DNA from 3 places in the Kitasatospora putterlickiae genome. Region 1 is predicted to be linked to each of the others. Evidence: riboswitches for the same ligand, from Rfam matches in the RefSeq annotation. Region 1 holds a riboswitch; each other region holds the start of a gene.
What was found. A riboswitch is a leader RNA that binds a small molecule or an ion and turns the genes downstream of it on or off. The one in region 1 is predicted to bind cyclic di-AMP.
Positions count from the first base shown of each region.

Region 2: another riboswitch for cyclic di-AMP. It lies ahead of ABD308_RS15315 (LysM peptidoglycan-binding domain-containing protein); the one in region 1 lies ahead of ABD308_RS33155 (C40 family peptidase).
Region 3: another riboswitch for cyclic di-AMP. It lies ahead of ABD308_RS08090 (M23 family metallopeptidase); the one in region 1 lies ahead of ABD308_RS33155 (C40 family peptidase).

Region 1 covers NZ_BAAAKJ010000374.1:156-5,289, reverse strand. The annotation lists partial or broken gene ABD308_RS33165 (NYN domain-containing protein) at 1-927, shown strand, start outside; gene ABD308_RS33160 (C40 family peptidase) at 1,138-2,181, shown strand; cyclic di-AMP (ydaO/yuaA leader) riboswitch at 2,528-2,682, shown strand; gene ABD308_RS33155 (C40 family peptidase) at 2,693-3,868, shown strand; gene ABD308_RS33150 (C40 family peptidase) at 4,120-5,134, shown strand, end outside.
Region 2 covers NZ_BAAAKJ010000147.1:1,800-10,053, reverse strand. The annotation lists gene ABD308_RS15325 (acyl carrier protein) at 1-361, opposite strand, end outside; gene eno (phosphopyruvate hydratase) at 408-1,694, opposite strand; gene ABD308_RS15315 (LysM peptidoglycan-binding domain-containing protein) at 1,985-2,917, opposite strand; cyclic di-AMP (ydaO/yuaA leader) riboswitch at 2,923-3,071, opposite strand; gene ABD308_RS15310 (cytochrome P450 family protein) at 3,326-4,639, opposite strand; gene ABD308_RS15305 (SDR family NAD(P)-dependent oxidoreductase) at 4,847-5,272, shown strand; gene ABD308_RS15300 (nucleoside triphosphate pyrophosphohydrolase) at 5,354-6,442, opposite strand; partial or broken gene ABD308_RS15295 (phosphatase PAP2 family protein) at 6,566-7,183, shown strand; gene ABD308_RS15290 (response regulator) at 7,370-8,029, opposite strand; partial or broken gene ABD308_RS15285 (sensor histidine kinase) at 8,106-8,254, opposite strand, start outside.
Region 3 covers NZ_BAAAKJ010000069.1:1,567-9,820, forward strand. The annotation lists gene ABD308_RS08065 (SpoIIE family protein phosphatase) at 1-1,850, opposite strand, end outside; tRNA gene ABD308_RS08070 (tRNA-Ile) at 2,038-2,111, shown strand; gene ABD308_RS08075 (TetR/AcrR family transcriptional regulator) at 2,176-2,745, opposite strand; gene ABD308_RS08080 (alpha/beta fold hydrolase) at 2,797-3,624, opposite strand; gene ABD308_RS08085 (YiaA/YiaB family inner membrane protein) at 3,747-4,037, opposite strand; cyclic di-AMP (ydaO/yuaA leader) riboswitch at 4,283-4,441, shown strand; gene ABD308_RS08090 (M23 family metallopeptidase) at 4,454-5,317, shown strand; gene ABD308_RS08095 (hypothetical protein) at 5,385-5,831, opposite strand; gene ABD308_RS08100 (hypothetical protein) at 6,016-6,906, opposite strand; gene ABD308_RS08105 (GNAT family N-acetyltransferase) at 6,950-7,534, shown strand; gene ABD308_RS08110 (sensor domain-containing protein) at 7,657-8,254, shown strand, end outside.

The DNA.
Region 1 (5,134 bases):
GCGGCGGCCGAGGCGGCCCGGCTGGTGGAGAAGCTGCAGGCCGAGCTGGCCGAGGTGCGCTCCGCGGCGCGCTCCGACCTGGAGCGGCAGCGGGCCGAGTCGGAGGACGTCCGGCGGGAGGCGGACTCGCTGCGCCGCAGGCTGCGGTCGCTGGAGAGCGACACCCGCCGGGCGCAGGCGGAGACCCGCAAGGTGGCCGCCGAGCTGGAGGCGGTCAGGGCGCAGGCGGCGGCCGAGCGGAGCGCGGCGGAGAGCGAGGCGCGCCGGCTGCGGCACCGGGTCACGGAACTGGAGAACGCCGCGGAGCAGAATCGCCGTTCGGCCCGCGAGGGGCGCAGCGTCGAGGACATGCGGCTACGGCTGCTGCTGGACACCGTGCTGCAGTCGGCCCAGGGGCTGCAGCGGGAGCTGGCGCTGCCGGTGTCCCAGATCCGCCCGGCGGACCTGGTGGAGGCGGTGGTGCCGGGCGCGGCCTCGCCGCACGACGTGGCGCGGCGCGGTCTGGCCGAGGACGATCCCGCGCTGCTGGACCAGCTGCTGGCGATCCCGCAGGTCCATCTGGTGGTGGACGGCTACAACGTGACCAAGACGGGCTATCCGACGCTGCCGCTGGAGCAGCAGCGGATCCGGCTGCTGGGCGGGCTGGCGATGCTGGCGCAGCGCACCCAGGCGGAGGTCACGTGTGTGTTCGACGGCCAGGACCTGGACGTGCCGGTGATCATGGCGCCGCCGCGCGGGGTGCGGGTGCGGTTCAGCCGGACGGGGGAGACGGCGGACGAGCTGATCCGCCGTCTGGTGCGGGCCGAGCCGCAGGGGCGCCCGGTGGTGGTGGTCTCGACCGACCGGGAGGTCGCGGAGGGCGTGCGGAAGGCCGGCGCGCGCCCCGTCGCGTCGGTGCTGTTGCTGAACCGGCTGGCCCGGCCGTAGCCGCTTCCGGGTGCGGGCCGGTCGGTATGACGGCTGGTCAGCGCCTGGATTGCGGTGTTGTGCGAGTTCTGTGAAGTCAGATCGGCGGTTCGGGTTCACGCGATCGGGGGAGTGGCGCGAACCGTGGATCTTCACTAGTGTCTGGCGTCAAACCTATTTTCCGGATTCTCACCCGTTCGGGTGAGGCCATTGGAAGAAGGAGCCGGTCCCTTGGCCTCCCACCGCCGTCCCAAGCAGCCGAGCCGCGCGCGGGTCTCCGTGCTCACCGCTGCCGCTGCGACCGCGGTCGCTCTCTCCGCCCAGGTCGCCGCCCACGCCGCGCCCAGCCCGTCGCCGAAGAAGGACGACGTCAAGGCGCAGATCGACCAGTTGCAGGAAGAGGCCGAGCAGGCCACCGAGAAGTACAACGGCGCCAAGGAGCGTGCCGACCAGCTGCGCAAGCAGGCGGACCAGCTGCAGGACCAGGTGGCCCGCGGCCAGGAGCAGATGACCCAGCTGCAGGCCGGGCTGTCCGAGGTGGCGGGCGAGCAGTACCGCACCGGCGGCATCGACCCGTCGGTCCAGCTGATGCTCACCTCCGACCCGTCCGGCTACCTGGACAAGGCCTCCAGCGTGCAGCAGGCCAGCTCCAGCCAGGCCGAGGCGCTCAAGGGCCTGCAGGAGCAGCAGCGCCGGCTCGACCAGCAGAAGGCCGAGGCGGCCGCCGTGCTGGCCTCGCTGGACAGCACCACCAAGGACCTCAACCAGTCCAAGGCCGAGGTCAACAAGAAGCTGAAGGAGGCCCAGGACCTGCTGAACTCGCTCAGCGCCGCCGACCGCGCGGCGCTGAAGGCGGCGCAGCAGCAGTCCGACCGCGCCTCGCGCGGCAGCGAGCGCACCGACCTGGGCAGCCTGCCGCAGGCGAGCGGCAAGGCGGGTTCCGCGGTCTCGCTCGCGATGAGCAAGCAGGGCTCGCCGTACGTCTGGGGCTCCACCGGCCCGAGCGGCTTCGACTGCTCCGGCCTGATGGTCTGGGCCTACGGCAAGGCCGGCGTCTCGCTGCCGCGCACCTCGCAGGCGCAGGGCAACTACGGCACCCGGGTGCCGTCCCTGGCCGAGGCCCAGCCGGGCGACCTGATCGTCTATCGCGACGACCGCAGCCACGTCGGCATGTACATCGGCAACGGCATGGTGGTGCACGCGCCGCGCACCGGTGACGTGGTGAAGGTGATGAAGGCCGACGCCATGAAGATCAACACGATCCGCCGGGTCTGACGGCTCGCCACGACACGCCCGGGGGTCCGCTGGGACTCCTGTGATCAGCGCCACCTCCGGTCGGAGGTGGCGTCGGCGTTTCGCGTGCGCTTTCGAACATCTGACGGACAATGATCAGCTCGCCGTGGGGATGTGATCACATTCGGTCATATTCACAAGGGAACTTGGGTATTCTTCCGACTTTTTTCTGACAAGGATTTGAACGGATCACGGATCTGTTACTAGGGTCGTGCCTCGAACCACGCACAGTCGATCACCCAGCCTGGGTGGCGGCGGGGTTCGCCGCCGAGTTCGTGAAGCAGCGGGACGGGGCCTTCGGGTCACCCGTCCGAACGAGGGCCCAGCAGTCGGGGGTCCGCTGTGGAGCGGAGCCGGGGAACCACACGTTCCTCCGGGGTGAATCGGCGCCAGGCCGGCCGCGCGAGCGGCGGGTGAGGCGTCGTAGGGCACGCTTCCGCCCGAACCCGTCAGCTCACCCGGTAGGCGGATGAGGAAGAAGGAGTCCGCCTTCGTGGCGTCCCATCGTCGTCCCAAGCCCGCCGGCCGCGCCCGTGTCTCGATCCTGACCGGTGTCGCCGCCGCTGCCGTCGCCCTGTCCGCGCAGTCCGGCGCGCACGCCGACCCGGCGCCGACCAAGGACCAGGTCAAGGAGCAGGTCGACCAGCTCAACGAGCAGGCCGAGGTCGCCACCGAGAAGTACAACGGCGCCCAGGCCAAGCAGCAGGAGCTGCAGAAGCAGGTCGCCGAGCTGCAGGACAAGGTGGCCCGCCAGCAGGCCGTGGTGACGGAGGCGCAGGGCGGCCTCGCCGAGATCGCCGGCGAGCAGTACCGCACGGGCGGCATATCGCAGACCGTCCAGCTGATGCTCTCCGCCAGCCCGGACAACTTCCTCAACCAGGCCGACGCCCTGAACCAGGCCGGCTCCACCCAGTCCGGCGCGCTGAAGGAGCTCCAGGAGCAGCAGCGCAGGCTGGACCAGGACCGCACCGAGACCCAGGCCAAGCTCGGCGAGCTGGAGTCCACCACCCAGCAGCTGAAGAGCTCCAAGGAGGACGTCCAGGGCAAGCTGCAGAAGGCCCAGGACCTGCTCAACACGCTCACCGAGCAGGAGCGCCAGGCGATCCGCGCCGCCGAGGAGAAGGCCGCCGCCGAGGCCAAGGCGAAGGCGGACGCCGCCAAGGCCGAGGCCGCCAAGGCCGCCAAGGAGAAGGCCGACGCCGAGCGCGCCTCCCGCGACACCAACCGCAGCAACCTGAGCGCGCCGTCCGCGCCCTCCTCGGCCCCGGCCGCCGCGGCGTCCAAGCCGGCCGCGCCCGCCGCCCCGGCCGCCAACAGCTCGCGCGGTGCGGCCGCGATCGCGGCCGCCGAGAGCAAGCTCGGCGCCCCGTACGTGTACGGCGCCACCGGTCCGAACTCCTTCGACTGCTCGGGCCTCACCGGCTGGGCGTACGCCCAGGCCGGCGTGTCGCTGCCGCGCACCTCGCAGGCGCAGGCCAACGCCGGCACCCAGATCGGCTCGGACATCTCCAAGGCCCAGCCCGGCGACCTGGTGATCTTCTACGGCGACCGCCACCACGTGGGCATCTACGTCGGCGGCGGCCAGGTCATCCACGCCCCGAAGCCGGGCGCGTCGGTCCGCTACGAGTCGGCGTCCAACATGCCGGTCAACACCATCGTGCGCCTCTGACCGAAGGTCGGCAGGCTCCGTCGGGCCCGGTCTCCCCACGCGGGAGGCCGGGCCTGCGGCTTTTCCCGGGCTCGTCGGGGCGCTCGGTCCGCGAACCGATCTGACGTCCGATAAGTGTCTGAATATTCGAGTTCGGAGGGGTTTGGAATCGGTTGCCCTGACTCGCTAACGTCTGCCACCGGACACCCGCTTCGACAGCCGCCCGCCCCGGTGCGGCGGCGGGCCGGGCCCAGGATCGGAGCCGACGTCGCATGGCCGTGCACCGCCGTTCCCCGCTGTCAGGTGCGCACGTGCTCGCCCGGGCGCTGGTGCTCACCGCGGCGGCCACCACCGCGTTGGGCGTGGCGACCGGTGGCAGCGCCCAGGCCGCACCCGGCTCGCCGGACGCCCCGGCCGACCGCAAGGACGTCAAGGCACAGGTGGAGCAGCTCTACGACGAGGCCGAGCAGGCCTCCGAGCGGTTCAACGCGGCCCAGGAGGCCCAGCAGCGGCTCCAGCACGAGACCGGCACGCTGCAGGAGCAGATCGCCGTCTCCCAGGACGAGCTCAACCGGCTGCGCGGCGACCTCGCCACCGTGGCCGGCGCCGAGTACCGGGGCGGCGGGATGACCAGGACCGTCCAGCTGATGCTCGCCACCGACCCGGCGGGCTACCTCTCCCGGGCCCGCGCCCTCGACCAGACCGCCGAACGGCAGAACGAGACCCTGCACGAGCTGCTGGGCCGTCAGCGGGTGCTCGACCAGCGCCGGGCCGAGACCACCGCCAAGCTCGCCGAGCTGGAGCAGACCCGCAAGGCGCTGGCCGAGAGCAAGCAGCAGATCCAGCAGCGGCTCGCCAAGGCGCAGCGGCTGCTCAACAGTCTCGGCGCCGCCGAACGGGCCCGGCTCGCCGCCCAGGACGCCCGTGACGCGGAGCGGCGCGCCGCCCGGGGCGCCGACCGGCTGGACTTCGGCAGCACCCCGGCCGCCTCCGAACGCGGCGCCGCCGCGCTGGCCGCCGCGGTGCGGATGGTCGGGGCGCCCTACGTGTACGGGTCCACCGGGCCCAAGGCGTTCGACTGCTCCGGTCTGATGTACTGGAGCTGGCGGCAGGCCGGAGTGACCCTGCCGCGCACCTCGCAGGCCCAGGCGTACGCCGGCCGGCGGGTCAGCCTCTCCGAAGCGCGGCCGGGAGACCTGGTGATCTTCTACCGGGACATGCACCACGTCGGGATGTACGCCGGCGGCGGGGTGATCGTGCACGCCCCCTACCCGGGCGCCAAGGTCC
Region 2 (8,254 bases), on a different contig from region 1:
CCGGACGGCCGCCGGTCGCCTCCCGCCAGTTCCACAGCAGCGTCTCCAGCCGGCCGCCGATCTCCTCGCGCAGATGCTCGTCCGCCGGCGGCGCGACCAGCGCCCGCTCCAGCCGCTGGAGGTCGTCCAGCAGGGCGTTCGCGCCGTCCGCCGGGTCGCCGTCGAGCAGTTCCAGCAGGTGGTCGGAGAGCTCCGCCGCCGTCGGGTGGTCGTAGATCAGCGTGCCGGACAGTTCGAGACCGGTCGCCGCCGCCAGCCGGGTCTTCAGCTCGATGCCGGTGAGCGAGTCGAAGCCCAGCTTCACGAAGGGCAGGTGCGGCTCGACGTCCATCGGGCCCGCGTGCCCGAGCACCGAGGCCACCTCCGCGCCGATCGCCTCCACCAGCGCCGGGCGCCGCCGGGCGGGCTCAGCCCTCGTACTTGAACCGCGGGAAGGCGCCGCGGCCGGCGTACTCGGCGGCGTCGTCGAGGATCTCCTCGATGCGCAGCAGCTGGTTGTACTTGGCGACGCGCTCGGAGCGGGCCGGGGCGCCGGTCTTGATCTGGCCGCAGTTGGTGGCGACGGCGAGGTCGGCGATGGTGACGTCCTCGGTCTCGCCGGAGCGGTGCGACATCATGCAGCGGTAGCCGTTGCGCTGGGCCAGCTCGACGGCGTCCAGGGTCTCGGTCAGCGAGCCGATCTGGTTGACCTTCACCAGCAGCGCGTTGGCGGTGCCGGTCTCGATGCCGCGGGCCAGGCGGGCCGGGTTGGTGACGAACAGGTCGTCGCCGACCAGCTGGACCTTGTCGCCCAGCTTGTCGGTCATGGCCTTCCAGCCGTCCCAGTCCGACTCGTCCAGCGGGTCCTCGATGGAGACCAGCGGGTAGGCGGCGACCAGGCCGGCGTAGTACTCGATCAGCTCGGCGGAGGTGAGCGCCTTGCCCTCGAACTGGTAGGCGCCGTCCTCGTAGAACTCGGAGGAGGCGACGTCCAGGGCCAGCGCGACGTCCTTGCCCGGCACGTAGCCGGCCTTCTGGATGGCCTCGACGATGAGGTCCAGGGCCTCGCGGTTGGAGTCCAGGTTCGGGGCGAAGCCGCCCTCGTCGCCCAGACCGGTCGACAGACCGCGCTCCTTCAGCACGCCCTTGAGGGTGTGGTAGACCTCGACGCCCCAGCGGACGGCCTCGGAGAAGGACTCCGCGCCGATCGGGGCGATCATGAACTCCTGGATGTCGACGTTGGAGTCCGCGTGCGAGCCGCCGTTGAGGATGTTCATCATCGGGACCGGCAGGACGTGCGCGTTCGGGCCGCCCAGGTAGCGGAACAGCGGCAGGTCGCTGGCCTCGGAGGCGGCGTGCGCGACGGCCAGCGAGACGCCCAGGATGGCGTTGGCGCCGAGCGAGGACTTGTCCGGGGTGGCGTCCAGGTCGAGCATGGCCTGGTCGATCAGGCGCTGCTCGGTGGCGTCGTAGCCGACCAGCTCCGGGCCGATCTGCTCGATGACGGCCAGGACGGCCTTCTCCACGCCCTTGCCGAAGTAGCGGTTCTTGTCACCGTCGCGGAGCTCCAGCGCCTCGAAGGCACCGGTGGAGGCACCCGACGGGACGGCGGCACGGCCCGTGCTGCCGTCGTCGAGGCCGACCTCGACCTCGACCGTGGGGTTGCCGCGCGAGTCGAGAATCTCACGGGCGACGACGACATCGATGGACGGCACGAGGCATCTCCTAGCGGAAGCAGGGTCGGCTGACGTGGGGTGCGGTCGGCCGGACGATTGCGGAGTCGTTACGACCAGAGCCTAACCGCACGGGCTGTCCGGGCCACGTCGACCTCGGTTCCGTCTCAGCGTGTGGCCCGGCTACCCACCGGTAGTTCACCTGGTTGCCCGGCCGGAGAGGTCCGGATGCGGACGAAGGGGGCCCAATCGGCCCCCTCCGTCCATCCGCTTCGTCCGTCCGCTTCGTCCGTCCGGTTTCGCCCGCCCGGTCAGACCGGGCGGACCGGTCGTCAGGCGAGGGTCAGGACCTGGCCCGGGACGATCAGGTTCGGGTCGGTGCCGACGGTGGCGCGGTTGCCGTCGTACAGGGCCTTCCAGCCGCCGGAGACGCCCTGGGCGGTGGCGATCCCGGCGAGCGTGTCGCCGGAGCGGACGGTGTAGCCCTGGCCGGCCGGCTGCTGCTGCTGCGCGGCGGGGGCCTGGGCGGCCTGCTGGCCGGCGTACTGCTGGTAGACGCCCTGGTGGCTGGTCCAGTACCAGGCGCCGTTGCTCTGGTACCAGTACACCTTGGCGTCGGCGTCCCAGCCGGCCTTGCCGGAGAAGGCCGGCGACTGCTGCTGCGCCTGCGGGGCCTCCTGCTTGGGGGCGGCGTGCTTCGGCGCGTACGGCTGGGCCGCCTGCGGCTTGGCGGCCTGCTGGGTCTCCTGCTTGGGCGCGGCGTGCTTCGGCGCGGCGGCCTTCGGGGCCTCCTGCTGCGGCTTGGCCTCCTGGGCGGCCTGCGGGACCTGCGGCTTCGGGGCGGCCGGCTTGGCGGGCGTCGAGGTGTCGACCGCCGCCGGGGCGCCGCCCTTGGTCAGGCCGGCCTTCTTGGAGCAGACCGGCCAGGCGCCCGGGCCCTGCGAGGCGAGGACCTTCTCGGCGACCGATATCTGCTGGGCCTTCGAGGCCTGGTTGGCCTGCGGCGCGTAGGCGGCGCCGCCGAACGCCTTCCAGGTGCTGGCGGTGAACTGGAGGCCGCCGTAGAAGCCGTTGCCGGTGTTGATGCTCCAGTTGCCGCCGCTCTCGCACTGGGCGACCGCGTCCCAGGTGGAGACCGGGGCGGCGGAGGCGCCGGTGGCGCTGAGGATCGGCATCGCCAGTCCGACGCCGGCGACGCCGGCGACGGCGATGGCCTTCTCGGCCTGGGTACGGCGACGGTGACGACCGGTTCCAACGAGCAGCATGAAGAGGTCCCTCTCCGCACGCCTGCGAGGTGAGCTGTCGGGTTCGGACCGGGAGGTGGCCCGGCCGCGCTGAGGCGGCTTCACCCCTAGCCGTGGGAGACGGCGCAAAACCTGGGTCCCCCGCCCCTGCCCAGGGTTCTGGTCGGTTTCCCGTGGCGCGGCGGGCAGGACTCGGCGTTCCGCGCACGGGGCCCGCAGCTGCGGGCTCCACGGAGAGTAGACAGATCTTCAGAGCAATCACAAGCTCATATCGCCGATATCACATGGACATCACGTCATGTGATTGATTGCCTACCAACCGGGGCGGTATGTCCGGATTGAGGGTGGTTCAGATGCCTGGTAACCGGGTAACGGAGAGCGCCCGTCAGTGCCTCGTGCGGTTCCGTCAGCTCCCGCCCGGGCCCGCCGTCAGCTCCCCGAGCCGGTCTCCGAGCCGGTCTCCGGAGCCTTCCCGACGGGCGCTTTCTCCGGCGTGAATTCCACCGGAAGTTCACGGAGTCCACGCATGATCAGACCACCGCGCCAGCGCAGCTCCTCCGGGTCCGCGGCGAGCCGCAGGTCCGGCAGCCGGGTCAGCAGGGTGGCCAGCGCGGCCCGCCCCTCCAGCCTCGCCAGCGGCGCGCCGATGCAGTAGTGGATGCCGTGCCCGAACCCCAGGTGCGGGTTGTCCGTCCGGGCCAGGTCCAGGGTGTTCTCGTCGGCGAACCTGGCCGGGTCCCGGTCCGCCGCCGCGAGCACCACCAGCACCGGGTCGCCGACCGGGATCTCCACCCCGCCGATGGTCAGCGGGCTGGTCGCGAACCGCCAGGTGGCCAGTTCCACCGGCCCGTCGTAGCGCAGGAGTTCCTCGATCCCGGTCTCCAGCAGAGCGCTCTCCCCGCGGGCGACGGACTCCTGGAGCAGGGCGCGCTGCCCCGGGTTGCGCAGCAGCGCGTACACGCCGTTGCCGATCAGGTTGACCGTCGTCTCGAAGCCGGCGAAGAGCAGGATGAAGGCCATCGCCGCGGCCTCGTTCTCGGTCAGGTGCTCGCCGTGGTCGCTGGCCCGGATCAGCCCCGAGATCAGGTCGTCGCCGAGGTCCGCCCGCTTGCGGTGGATCAGCTCCGCCAGATAGGCGCGCATCCGCTTCACCGCGCGCCCCACCCCGCCGCGCTGGCCGCCGCCCTGCCCCGGCTTGGTGTGCCGCAGCATCATCCCGGCCCAGTCCCGGAAGTCGTCCTGGTCCTCGGCCGGCACCCCGAGCAGGTCGCAGATCGCGTAGATGGGGAGCGGGAAGGCGAACTCGTGGATGAGGTCGGCGGACCCGCGGGCCGCGAAGCCGTCGATCAGCCGGTCGGTCAGCCGCTGCACCTGCGGCTCGAAGGCCGCCACCCGGCGCGGCGTGAACGCCTTCGACACCAGCCGGCGCAGCCGGGTGTGGTCCGGCGGGTCGATGTTCAGCAGGTGCGTCATGAGGTCGGCCTGGCGTTCGCCCGGGATGCCGACCCGGCCGGTGCGGTGGGCCTGCTCGCTGTGGTGCACCGGGTTCTTGGAGAGCCGGCCGTCCGCGAGCGCCTGCCGGGCGTCCGCGTACCGGGTGACCAGCCACGCCTCCACCCCGCTGGGCAGGGTGGTCCGGTGCACCGGCTCGTGCTCGCGCAGCCACGCGTACGCGGGGTACGGATCGGCGGCGAACTCCCAGGTGAACAGGGGCGGACGGGCGGAGGCGGGCTGAGCTGGCATGGGTCGACGGTATCCCGGGCGTGTCCGGCCCACCGCACGGTGCGCGCGCGGGTGGCGGGACGGCGGTCCCGAGCGGCCGGGCGCGGCAGGCGTGAGCCTGGTCACCTGAGGGGTAATTCCTGTCGCGGAGGGTCAGGACCTGCCTACGATCCTCCGCAAGATGCGCGTGGGCGCCGGTGCGGAGCCGCCCACAGGGAGGAGCAAGCCATGCGGGTCAACGGTTCGGTCGTCGTGATCGCCGTACTCGACGGCGGGTCGGGGGCGGACCTCGCCCGCTGGCTCACCGCGGCGGGAGCCGCCGGCATGCTGATCGCCGACCTGCGGGTCGGGATCGCCGAGGACCTCGCCACCGAGCTCGACCGGCCGGGCTGCCCCGTCGTCGGCGTCTGCGGCGACGTCCGCCGGCCCAGCGACGTCGCCGCGCTGGTCGACACCGCCGAGAAGCACCTGGGCCCGATCGACCTGTTCTGCGTGGCCGGACCGGACGGCGAGCGGATCGTCTCCCTCGCCGACCTGCCCGACCACCTCGACCTGGAGCGGCTCGCCGAACTCGTCGCCCTGGTCGGCGAGGCGATCGGCGAGGTCGTCGTGCCGGCGCAGCGCCGGCCGGTGGAGGACGTCGCCGCCGCCTGACGTCCGAGGCCCGGCCGTGGCCGGCCGGGCTGTTCGGTGCGGCTACCCGGTTGGGCTACTCGGTGGGGCCACTCGGTGGGGCTACTCGGCGGGCTTGAGCCCCTCGGCGGCGCGGACCGCGTCCCGGTAGCCGCGCGCCGAGGCCCGCAGCGCGGCGTCCACGTCCACCCCGGCGTCGTGCGCCCGCTGCGCGACCGCGAGCAGCAGCCGGCCCACCGACTCCGCCGTCAGCCCGGCGGGCAGTTCGTACGGCTCGTCCGGCACGCCCGTGAAGCCCGCCCGGCGCACCCGGGACACCAGCTTCGCCGCGTAGGCGAGCGAGGGCAGCCCGGGCGGCACGCCGTCCAGCACCGACTCGCGCTCCGACTTCTCGGCCGCCTTGAGCGCCTCCCAGCTGGCCTCCACCTCGGCCGCACCGCTCGCCTCGGCGTCGCCGAACACGTGCGGGTGGCGGTACATCAGCTTGTCGACGATGTCGCCCGCCACGTCGTCGATCGAGAAGGCGCCGGTGGGGTGCTCCTCGGCGATCCGGGAGTGGAAGAAGACCTGGAGCAGGACGTCGCCCAGCTCCTCGCGGAGCATGTCGCGGTCCCCCTCCTCGATCGCCTCGACCAGCTCGTAGGCCTCCTCGACCAGGTACTTCACCAGGCTGGCGTGGGTCTGCTCGGCGTCCCACGGGCAGCCGCCCGGCGAGCGGAGCCGGTCCATCACGGAGACCAGGTCCAGCAGCCGCGCGCCCGGCAGGTCGTACGAGCCGGGCAGCACCTCGATCTCCGGCACCTCGCCGGCGTGCTCGACCGCGAGGCGGGCCAGCGCGTCGGTCAGCCCGGGGTCGCCGTCCGGGCTGCCCAGCCAGACCGTCGGGCCGGCGTCGGCGTCCTGCCCGGCCTGACCGGCGGGCTGACCGGCGGGCTCGGTGTCCTGACCGGCGGGCTCGGCCGGGCCCTCGGTCAGCAGCCGGGCCAGCGCGGGGGCGGAGCCGGGGGCCACGATCCGGACCTCGACGCCGGCCTGCGCCAGCGCGGGCAGCTGCGGGTGGGCGGGGTCGGCGGCGAGCACCCGCCCGGCCGACCGCAGCGCCTCCCAGGCGGGCCACGACAGCAGGCCGGGGGCCACCCGGTGGGTGGTGATGAGGAGGATCAGCTTCGCGCCCGGAGGATTCGTCGTCACACCCCGAACCTACCCGTCCGGCCCACACAGCTCGGGGTGCGCGTCAACCCTGACGATCGTCAAGGTCGGCCCCTGTCTTTCGGGTCGGGTCGGCCACCCCCTCCGCACCCTACGGTCCGTGGCATGACGAACACGCTCAGGAACAGAACGGCCCTCGCGGTGGTGCTGCTGGGGGCGGGCACCGGCGCGGTCGGGTGGCTGGCGCCGGGGCGCGCGGGCGGGGACGGACCGGTCCGGGTGGTCACCGGCTGGTCCGCCGACGCCTACCGCCGGGTGGCCGACGCCGTCGCCGACGCCCCGCCCCGGCTCGCCGCCCTGCTGGAGCCCGCCACCGAGGCCGGGCTGCTGGTGCTGGGCCTGCTGCTGGTGCTCTGCTGGTGGACGGCGCGCGGGCGGCGGGCCGCCGACGCGGTCGCGGGCGTCGCGCTCACCGGCCTCGGCACGGTGCTCGGGTACGGGGCGAGCGAGTTGCTGAAGCTCGTGCTCGACGAGGAGCGGCCCTGCCGGGCGCTGGCCGCCCTGCCGTCCACCGCGCTCGCCGACTGCCCGCCGCCGGGTGACTGGTCCTTCCCCAGCAACCACGCGACCCTGGCCGTCGCGCTGGCCACCGGGCTGGTGCTGCTGCGGCCGCGCCGGGCGGCCTGGGTGGCCTGGGCGCCGTGGCTGCCGTGGCTGCCGTGGGCGGCCGTACCCGTCGGCCTCGGCACGGCCGGCCTGCGGGTCGCCGCCGGGGTGCACTACCCGCACGACGTGCTCGCCGGCGCGGTCCTGGGCGGGACGGTCACGGCGGCGGTGGTCGTCGCTCTGCTGCCGTCCGCGACGGCGGCGGTCGGCGCGCTGGGCGGCGTGCGGCTGCTCGGTCCGCTGCTGCTCCGTCCGCTGCCGGCGACGCCCGTCCTGGCACCCGGCACGGCGTCCGGCACGGCGTCAGGACGACGGGCCCGCGGCCAGACCGGCCTCATGGGCGAGGACGGCGGCGGCCGCCCGGTTGGCCACCCCCAGCCGCGCCAGGACGTTGCTGACGTGCGCCTTCACCGTGCCCTCCACCACCCCGATCCGACGGGCGATCTGGCCGTTGGACAGCCCGGCGGCGACCAGCGCCAGCACGTCGCGTTCGCGGGCGGTCAGCCCGGCCACCCGGCGCTGGGCGGCGGCCCTGCGGTCGGCAGGCCCACCGGCCCCGCTGGCGGCGAGGTGGGCCACCACCCGGGCGGCCACCCGGGGTGAGAGGTAGGCAGCGCCGTCCGCCACCGAGCGGACCCCGGCGATCAGCTCCTCCGGCTCGCCGGACTTGATCAGGAAACCGTTGGCGCCCCCTCCGAGGGCCCGCAGGATGTAGTCGTCCTCACCGAAGGTGGTCAGCATGACGATCCCGGTCGGCGCCCCGGTCCGGGTGGTGACGGCGCCCCGGCGGATCTCGGCGGCGGCGGCGATGCCGTCCGTCCCGGGCATCCGGATGTCCAGCACCGCGACGTCCGGGCGGTGGCGCCGGACCAGGTCGACCGCCTCCCGCCCGTCCCCGGTCTCGGCGACGATCTCGATGCCCGGGTCGGTGGCGAGCACGGCCCGCACCCCGGCCCGCACCATCGGCTCGTCGTCCGCGATCAGCACCCGGATCGGTGGGCGGGCCCCGTTCTCCCGCTCCACGCCGTTCACCGGGCGCTCACTGGATCAGGGCGTCCAGGGAGATCAGCACGTCGTTCCGGAAGCAGAGCCGGTACGCGTCCCCGGAGCGGTCGTCGTTGAACGTCTCGGCCGTCATCGCGTAGTACTCGCATGTCACTCCCTCTCCGCCGGGCGGTGGGTTGCCCA
Region 3 (8,254 bases), on a different contig from region 1:
GTGTCCAGTTCGGCCAGCAGCCGGCTGGTGCGGGCCAGCGTGGCGGCCGGATCGTGCCCGTCGGTCGCGTACGCGCGCAGACCGCTGCGCAGCTGTCCCATCACCGCCGTGGCCTCGGCGTTGTGACCCTGGACGTCGCCGATCACCAGGCCGATCCGGCCGTCCGGCAGCCGCAGCAGGTCGTACCAGTCGCCGCCGATCTGCATGCCCTCGGTGCTCGGCAGGTAGCGGGCGGCGCTGGCGATCCCGGGCAGCCGGGGCAGGGTGCGCGGCAGCATCGCGCGCTGCAGCTCGGTGGCCCGGTGGTGGTGCGTGTCGTAGAGGCGGGCCCGCTCCAGGGACTGCGCCAGGATGCCCGCGAAGGCGGAGTAGAGGGTGCGGTCCTCGCGGCTGAAGACCCGCTCGGTGGCGAAGGTGATCAGGCAGGAGCCGACCTGCCGCCCGGAGGCGACCAGCGGCAGCACCGCCCACGCGGCCGGGGCGAGCGGACCGCCGTTCCCGGCGCCCGCTCCCGGCGGGCGTTCGCCCTCCCGCCGCCGCCCGCGCCGGGCCGGCTCGCTGAACAGCGGGGCCGACCGGGCCAGCGCGCGCTGCATCACGCCCTCCGACAGGTCGGCCAGCCGGGTCAGCTCGGTGCGCAGCGGCCCGCCGTAGACGGTGTGCGCGACGGGCAGCAGCCGTCCCTCGTCGACCAGGTCCAGCAGGATGCCGGCCGCCCCGAACGCGGGGCGGGCGATGTCGGTCACGGCGGTGGTGACGTCCCGGACGGTGACCGCCCGGGACAGAGCCCGGGTGAGCGCCAGCAGCAGCGCCGACCGGGCCCCGGCGGCGGACGTCCCGTTGGCGCTGCCTCCCGAGCGGCTGACGGCGCGGCGTTCGCCGGGGGCGCGGCCGTGGTCGAGGTCGGCGATCAGCCCGGAGATCCGGACCGGCCGGCGGTGCACGTCCAGCATCACCTCGCCGGTCTCCTCGATCCGGACCACCCCGCCGTCCCGGCGCGGCACCCGGTAGCGGATCCGGTACGGCCCGCCGGTGGCGAGCGCCTCGGCGAGCGCGGCCTGGACGTCCGGGAGGTCCTCGGGGTGGACGACGAGGTCGAGGTCGGGCGCGGGGGCCGGGCCGCCGTCCTGCGGCACCGGCCGGCCGACCAGCCGGAGCGCCTGGACGTCCCAGTGGGTCTCGCCGGTGACCAGGTCGCGTTCGAAGGCGCCGTGCCCGGCGGCCCGGACGGCGAGCGAGAGCAGCGGGTGGGCCGTCCCGGCGGCCGGGTCGCCGCAGGTCCCCGGTCCGGGGCGCACCCCGTTCGGCACGGTGGCGACGGTGCGCGGGGCCGACGGCGCCCCGGCGTGCTCCAGCAGGTACGCCAGCCGGTGCGCGCAGGCGTCCGCGAGGGTCTCCAGCACGTCCAGGTCGCGTCGCGGGACGATCCCCCGGTGGGCGAGGGCGAGGGCGAGCACGCCGATCGGCCGCTCGTCGACGACCATCGGCAGGGTGACGACGGCGACCATCCCGGTGCCCATCCCGGTGTTCCGGTTCGGGTAGTCGACGCTGGTGCGCTCGGGGCTCAGTAGATAAGGGCGGCGTAGCCTCAGCGCCATCGCGGCGGGCAGCTCACTGGCCGGGTCGACCACGCTGTAGCGCTCGTGGGCCCAGTCGGGCAGGCCGTGGGAGGCGGAGAGCCGGAGCATGCCGCCGGGGTCCAGCAGGTAGAGCGCCGAGCCCTCGCCGGTGATCCAGCCCGGGCCCTCGGCGAGCACGGTGCCGAGCAGTTCGGCGGCGCTGGTGCAGCCGAGCAGTAAGCGGACGCAGCGCATGGCACTGCGCGCGGTGGGGCTGCTGCGCGGGTCCACGGGACGGCCGGCCTCTCCGGTTCCTTATGGGGCAGTTAATTCTTAATACCTTATTTCTTAAGCGGGTGAGGCGTGGGGTGAACGGCGGGTCCCGTGCCGCCGGATCACCGGTGTGCGGGCCACCCCGCCGGGTCCGGTACCCTTCTCCGTACGACGTGCCCGCCACGCGGGCGGCGTCGGACGGTACGGGGCTATAGCTCAGACGGTTAGAGCGCTTCCCTGATAAGGAAGAGGCCACAGGTTCAAGTCCTGTTAGCCCCACACCAGCCCGAAGGGCCCGGAGCGACGCTCCGGGCCCTTCGGCGTTCCCCGCCCGCCGCGCGGTTCAGGGGCGGGGCCAGCCGCGCAGACCGGCGGTCAGCACGGTGATCATGCGCTCCTGGGTCTCCCCGAGGTCCTCGGCGAGCTGGAAGGCGCCGCCGGTCGACAGCGCGGCGAAGCCGTGGGCCAGCGAGCGGAAGGTACGGGCGGCGTGGATCGCCTCGGAGCCCTCCAGCCCGTACTCGCGCAGCACCGCGACGATCACCCCGACCAGCCGGCCGGCCGCCGCGACCAGGTCCGCGTCCGGCTGCGGCGCCTGCGGCAGGGCGGCGTAGCGGTGCGGGTGCTCGGTGGCGTAGCCGTGGTAGGCCCGCAGGACGGCGGCGACCGCCGCGTCCCCGGCGCGCCCGAGCGCGGCCTCGGCGAGCCGGTCGGCCAGCTCCTCGGTGACCCGGACCGCCACCAGCCGGCGCAGCTCGGCGAGGCCGCCGCTGACGTGCTTGTACAGCGAGGGGGTGGCGACCCCGGCGCGGGCGGCCACGGCGGCCAGCGTGAGGGCCTCGGGGCCCTGCTCGTCGATGAGGGCGAGGGCGTGGCCGACGACCTGCTCGGGGGTCAGTCCGACTCGGGGCACTGCGGTTCTCCTAGCGAGGGGGAGGTGCGGGGAAGGGAGGGGCGCCGGTGCTCAGACCAGGTCGGCGAGGAAGGCCAGCAGGGCGTCGGCGGTGGCGCGGGGGTGGTCGGCCATCGGGTAGTGCCCCGCGCCCTCGATCATCACCTTGCGCGCGTTCAGCGCGGCGGCCTGCCGGTCGGCGACCAGCTCCGGCTTCGGGAAGTCGGGGTCCTTGGAGCCCATCACGACCAGCGCCGGGCAGCGCACGGCGGCGGTCCAGCCGGCGGGCGCCGAGTCGCCGCGCACGTAGCCGCGGGTGGCGGTCCTGCGGCCCGGGGTGCGCATCGCGTCGACCAACCCGGTCACGTACTCCTCGTGGTCGGCCGGCCTGGGGCCCGGGTAGGCCATCCTGCGCTGGTAGAGACCCCAGAACGCGGGCGAGCGCACCAGCAGCGCGCCCATCGCGCCGACCGCCAGACGCTGCAGGGCGCCCGGCGGCACGTTCTCGACGAAGGCGTCCAGCAGGACGATCCCGGCGACCCGCTCGGGGGCGCCCCCGGCGGCCCTGACCACGCTGGCGCCGGTGTAGGAGTTGCCGGCCAGCACGGCCCGCTCGATGCCCAGGTGGTCGAGCAGGGCGAGGACGTCACCGGCGATCGCGGCGGGGGAGTAGTCGTCCCAGCGGATCGAGGACTCGCCGAAGCCGCGCAGGTCCATGGTGATCACCCGGCGCCCGGCGGCGGTCAGCAGCGGGCGCAGGTGCCGGTAGGCGGCCCGGCTGTCGAGCATCCCGGGGAGCAGGACGACCGGGGCGCCCGTGCCGTGCCCGGTGTCGTCGAAGGCGATCCGGCCGCCGGGCAGGTCGAGGTGGCGGGTGACGGGGGCGACGGTGCCGTTCATGGGGAGCCTCCTGGGTGCGGGATCGGCGGCGACGTGCCGATAGCCATAAAGCTAAGGCTAATAGCCTTAGCCGTCAAGCTATCGACATGCGGACGCGTGGCCGGCCCCGCCGCGGAGGCCGGTCAGACCCCCTCCACCTTGAACGGGTCGTGCTCGGTCAGCAGCTTGTCCAGCCGCGCCTGGTCGACCCGGGTCACCAGCTCGGTGGTCTCCTGCCGGTCCCGGACCACCTTGGCCAGCGTGAACGTGGAGGTGATCGTGTAGAGCAGGCCGACGGCGAGGAACGCCCGGGTCCACGGCTCCACCGGAAGGAAGGCGATCCCGACGCCGAGGGCGGTGCCGGAGAGGGCGAAGGACAGCACGGCCTGGAGGTGGTACGCGGCCGTGGTGCGGGTCTGCATCGGTGCGCTCATGGCGCCAGGATGGCCGCGTCCGGCCCGGCCGCACATGAGTAGGCGTACTCAAGTGAGGGGCCGTTCGTTGACGTCCCGACACGTTCGGTAGTGTCAGTTGTCATCAAACGTCCCAAAACGCCCATCGGGCCGCGTGGTGCCCGATCCCTGTCCCGCCGACGGCAACGGACGGCTTGGAATCGGGGGGCTCTCGGATTAACGTTTGATAACGCAGCGCGGTCCGCAACGCCGTACCCAGACGGCACCGTGCGCCGTCGCCTAATCCCGCCGGCCGGCCCTCGGGCAGGCCAGGGAGCCGGGGAACCACGTTCCTTGGGGTGAATCGGCCAGGCCCAGGCCCAGCCGTAGGAGACCTTCCTGCTCCGAACCCGTCAGCTAACCCGGTAGGCGCGAAGGAAGGAAAGGAGCGCGCCTCCGTGGCGTCGACGCACACCCCGGCACATCCGTCCGGCTCCGGTACCCGGCTGCTCGACCATCCGGGCCCGTTCACCGGGCAGGGCCCGTTCGGCGCCCCGGCCGACGAGAGCGCCCCGCCGGCCGCCGAAACCAGCCGGCACCGGATGCCCCGTCAGTCCCGCGGCACCGCTCCCCTGCTCGGCGTCACCGCCGTCGCCGCCACCCTGGGCGCCACCGGCTTCGCCTCCGCCACCCCGGCCGCCGCGCCCGCCGTCGAGGCGCCCGACGAGCAGCCGGTCGCGCTCTCCGCCGACCCCGGCCTCGCCCTCGCCGCCCGCATCCAGCAGCAGGCCGACAGCCAGCGCACCGCGGCCGAGGAGAACGCCCGCGTCCAGGCCGCCCAGGAGGCCGAGGCCAAGCGCGCCGCCCAGATAGCCCAGCAGGAGCAGGCCAAGCGCGCCGCCGAGGAGGCCGAGAAGGCCAAGCTCGCCGCGATCAAGCTCCCGGTGAAGGACTACCGGCTCTCCGCCCACTACGGCCAGAGCGCCCGCTACTGGTCCCACCTGCACACCGGCCTGGACTTCGCCGCCGACCAGGGCGAGCCCGTCTACGCGGTCGGCCAGGGCACCATCACCTCGGCCGGCTGGGCCGGCGCCTACGGCTACCGGATCGTCGAGACGCTGCCCGACGGCACCGAGATCTGGTACTGCCACCTCTCCTCGATCATCAAGGGCTCCGGCAAGGTCGTCCCCGGCCAGCAGATCGGCAAGGTCGGCGCGACCGGCAACGTCACCGGCGCCCACCTGCACGTCGAGGTCCGCCCCGGCGGCGGCGCCCCCGTCGACCCGGAGGCCTGGTTCGAGCAGCGCGGCGTCGCCCCCTGACGCCTCCCGGCCCACGACGCGGTGCCCCGCCGGACGCGGTCCGGCGGGGCACCGCGCTGTCAGGGCGTCAGCAGGTGACGGGCGCGGTGACGGTCGCGGTCGCGCCGAAGCCCCAGGTGGTGGTCAGCAGGGTGGCCGTCACCGTGGAGCCGCACGGCGCGGTGGCCGCGAGGTAGCCGAACCCGCGACCGCCGGGCGGGAGGATGCCGCTGCCGGTGTCGGTGCCGAGCGAGGCGCCGCCGACGACACCGAGGGTCAGGGTGTAGGAGGCGTCCTGCGCGGTCCAGGTGGTGGTCGGCGTCGTGTAGCCGCCGGCCGTGACGGTGGTGCCGTCGACCGTGATGCAGACCCGGTTCTGGAGCACGCCGGCGAAGCCGTTGGCACAGGTGGACGTCGAGGCGGCCGTGGTGGTCGCCGCCGTGCCCGTGGTCCGCGCGGTGGCCTCGGTGGCGCCCACGACACCGAGCGAGGACAGCGTGGCACCGGTCGCCAGGACGGCTGCGAATCGCTTCATGAGGGTTCTCTCCTTCGGAAGACGGTGGCAAGAGGAGCCGTGTAGCGCATGTGACATGTCACGCTTCACGTGCCGGATGATGTCACCGTGCCCGACCCATCGCGCCTGATCGGCCCCAAAGCCCTCGATGAGTACCGGAATTGACCGCACGGTGGCTCGAATCCACGCTCCCGCCGCACCGGCGCTACTCCGCCTCGTCCTCCGTCGGCTCCAGCCCCGCCAGATAGGCGTCGATCTCCGCCTGCCCCGGCTCCGGCGCCAGCTCCGGGTACTCCTCCACCAGCAGCCGCGGCAGCCCCGGCACCGTCCACCCGCCGGCCAGCTCCAGCGCCACCCGGACCGCGGCCTCCTCGAACGCCCCGAAGTCCCCGGCCAGCTCCTCCGGCATCGGCCGGCCCAGCGCCGTCAGCTCCGCCAGGTTCCGGTAGCTGCGCTCCATCAGCCCCTGCTCCAGCAGCCGCCGCGCGCCGTCGGTGGCCATCCCGACCGCCAGCGTCCGGGCCCCGCCGTCCCAGCCCCCGTCGTCCACCGGCTCCAGCACGCCGTCCGCCTCCAGCGCCGTGAACGCCGCCGAACGCTCCTGGGCGGACAGCTCCCGGAACCCCTCCAGCCAGGCCCGCACCGCCGCCTCGTCGCCGGTGTCCACCCCGGCCGCGCGCAGCAGCAGCGCGTACAGCCGGGGCCAGGTCACCAGGTCCGCCCGGCGCAGCAGCCCGGCCGCCACCTCGCCCTGCCACTCGGCCTCGGCGTGCAGCCGCTCCTGCCGCTTGGCGTTCAGCCGCTTCGCCGCGCGCTGGTGGTCGACCAGCAGGCGCACCGCCGCGCCGTACGCCAGCGGGTCCTGCCCCGGCTCCGGCTGGACGTACAGGTACAGGCGTTCGTACAGCAGGTGCTCCACCACCGCGGAGGTCAGTTCGGGCCAGCCGTCGTGCATCCTGCCACCGCCCAGCTCCAGCAGCGCCAGCACCGCCCGCAGCGGGCCCTCGGCGACCGGCTCGCGGCCCTCCGCCTCCGCCCAGGCGAGCAGTTCGGCGGCCTTGGTGCGCGGGGCGAGCCGCAGGTCTTCGTCTTCCATAACCACGAACCGTAACCGCTGGTCGGGGATAGGGTCGGGAGCCATGGTTCCCGTCCGACTCACCGGGCCCCGGCTGGCCATCCGAGAGTTCCACCAGACCCCCGAGGACGTGGACGCGCTGCACGCGGTGTTCGGCGACCCGGAGGCCACCCGCTACCTCCCCTTCGCCCCGCGCGACCACGAGACCTGCGCGGACCAGGTCGCCCAGTTCCTGGAGGAGGCGGAGAAGGAGGACCGGACGGTCTACCGGCTGGCCGTCACCCGCCTCGCCGACGCCGACGACCCGGCCCGCGCCGTCCCGATCGGCAACGCCGCGCTCGGCCTCGTCGCGAACCGCGCCGCCCACCTCGGCTACGCGCTGCGCCGCGACGTCTGGGGCCTCGGCTACGCGGGCGAGATCGTCGCCCTGCTGCGCGGCCTCGCCTTCGGCCCGCTCGGCCTGCACCGGCTGGAGGCCCGGGTGGACGTCGACAACGCCGCCTCGATCCGGGTGCTGACCCGGGCCGGCTTCCGGCTGGAGGGCCGGGTCCGGCACGACTACCGGCGCCACGACGGCTGGCGCGACGCCTACCAGTACGCGCTGCTCGCCGAGGACACGCCGGCCGGGGGCGCTGTTCAGGGGGGATAACCCCACCCCCGGTTCGCCGGGGAGCCGGATGTCCGCCCCGGGCGCGCTTTGACAGGCTGTGGGAGTCAGCAGGACAGACCCCGAGCCCGAACCGCGACCGACCCGAGGGACCGAGACCGGCCATGAGCAGCCACAGCATGCAGCGCAACGAGTACGACGCGTACGACGGCGGCGGCGAGCGCCACCCCGTCGCCCGCCGCATCGAGGAGCCGCCGTACGCCTGGCGGGCCCCGTTCACCTCCTACTTCTACCGCGAGGTCGGCTACACGCTGACCGGCCTGCCGGTCGCGGTGGTCGGCTTCACCGTCGCCGTCGCGCTGTTCTCCCTCGGCCTCGGCACCTTCGTCACCGTGCTCGGCCTGCCGGTGCTGGCCGCGCTGACCACCTTCGCCCGCGGCTTCGGCGCACTGGAGCGCGCCCGGGTGCGCGGCATGCTCGCCCTCGACGTGTCCGCGCCGGCGCCGGTCCGCGCCGTCCGGCCGGGCGCCTGGGGCGCGATCACCGCCCGCCTCGCGGACGCGGCCGGCTGGAAGGCCGTGCTGTACCAGGTGGTGATGTTCCCGTGGGCGATCCTCAGCATGGTGCTGTCGCTGGTCTTCCTCTGCGTCGGCTGGACGCTCGCGCTCTACCCCGTCTACCACTGGGTGTTCCCGCGCTACGTCGACTGGCCGGGCTACCGGGTCGTCGACTTCACCGGCGACGACGGCGTCCGGCACGAGT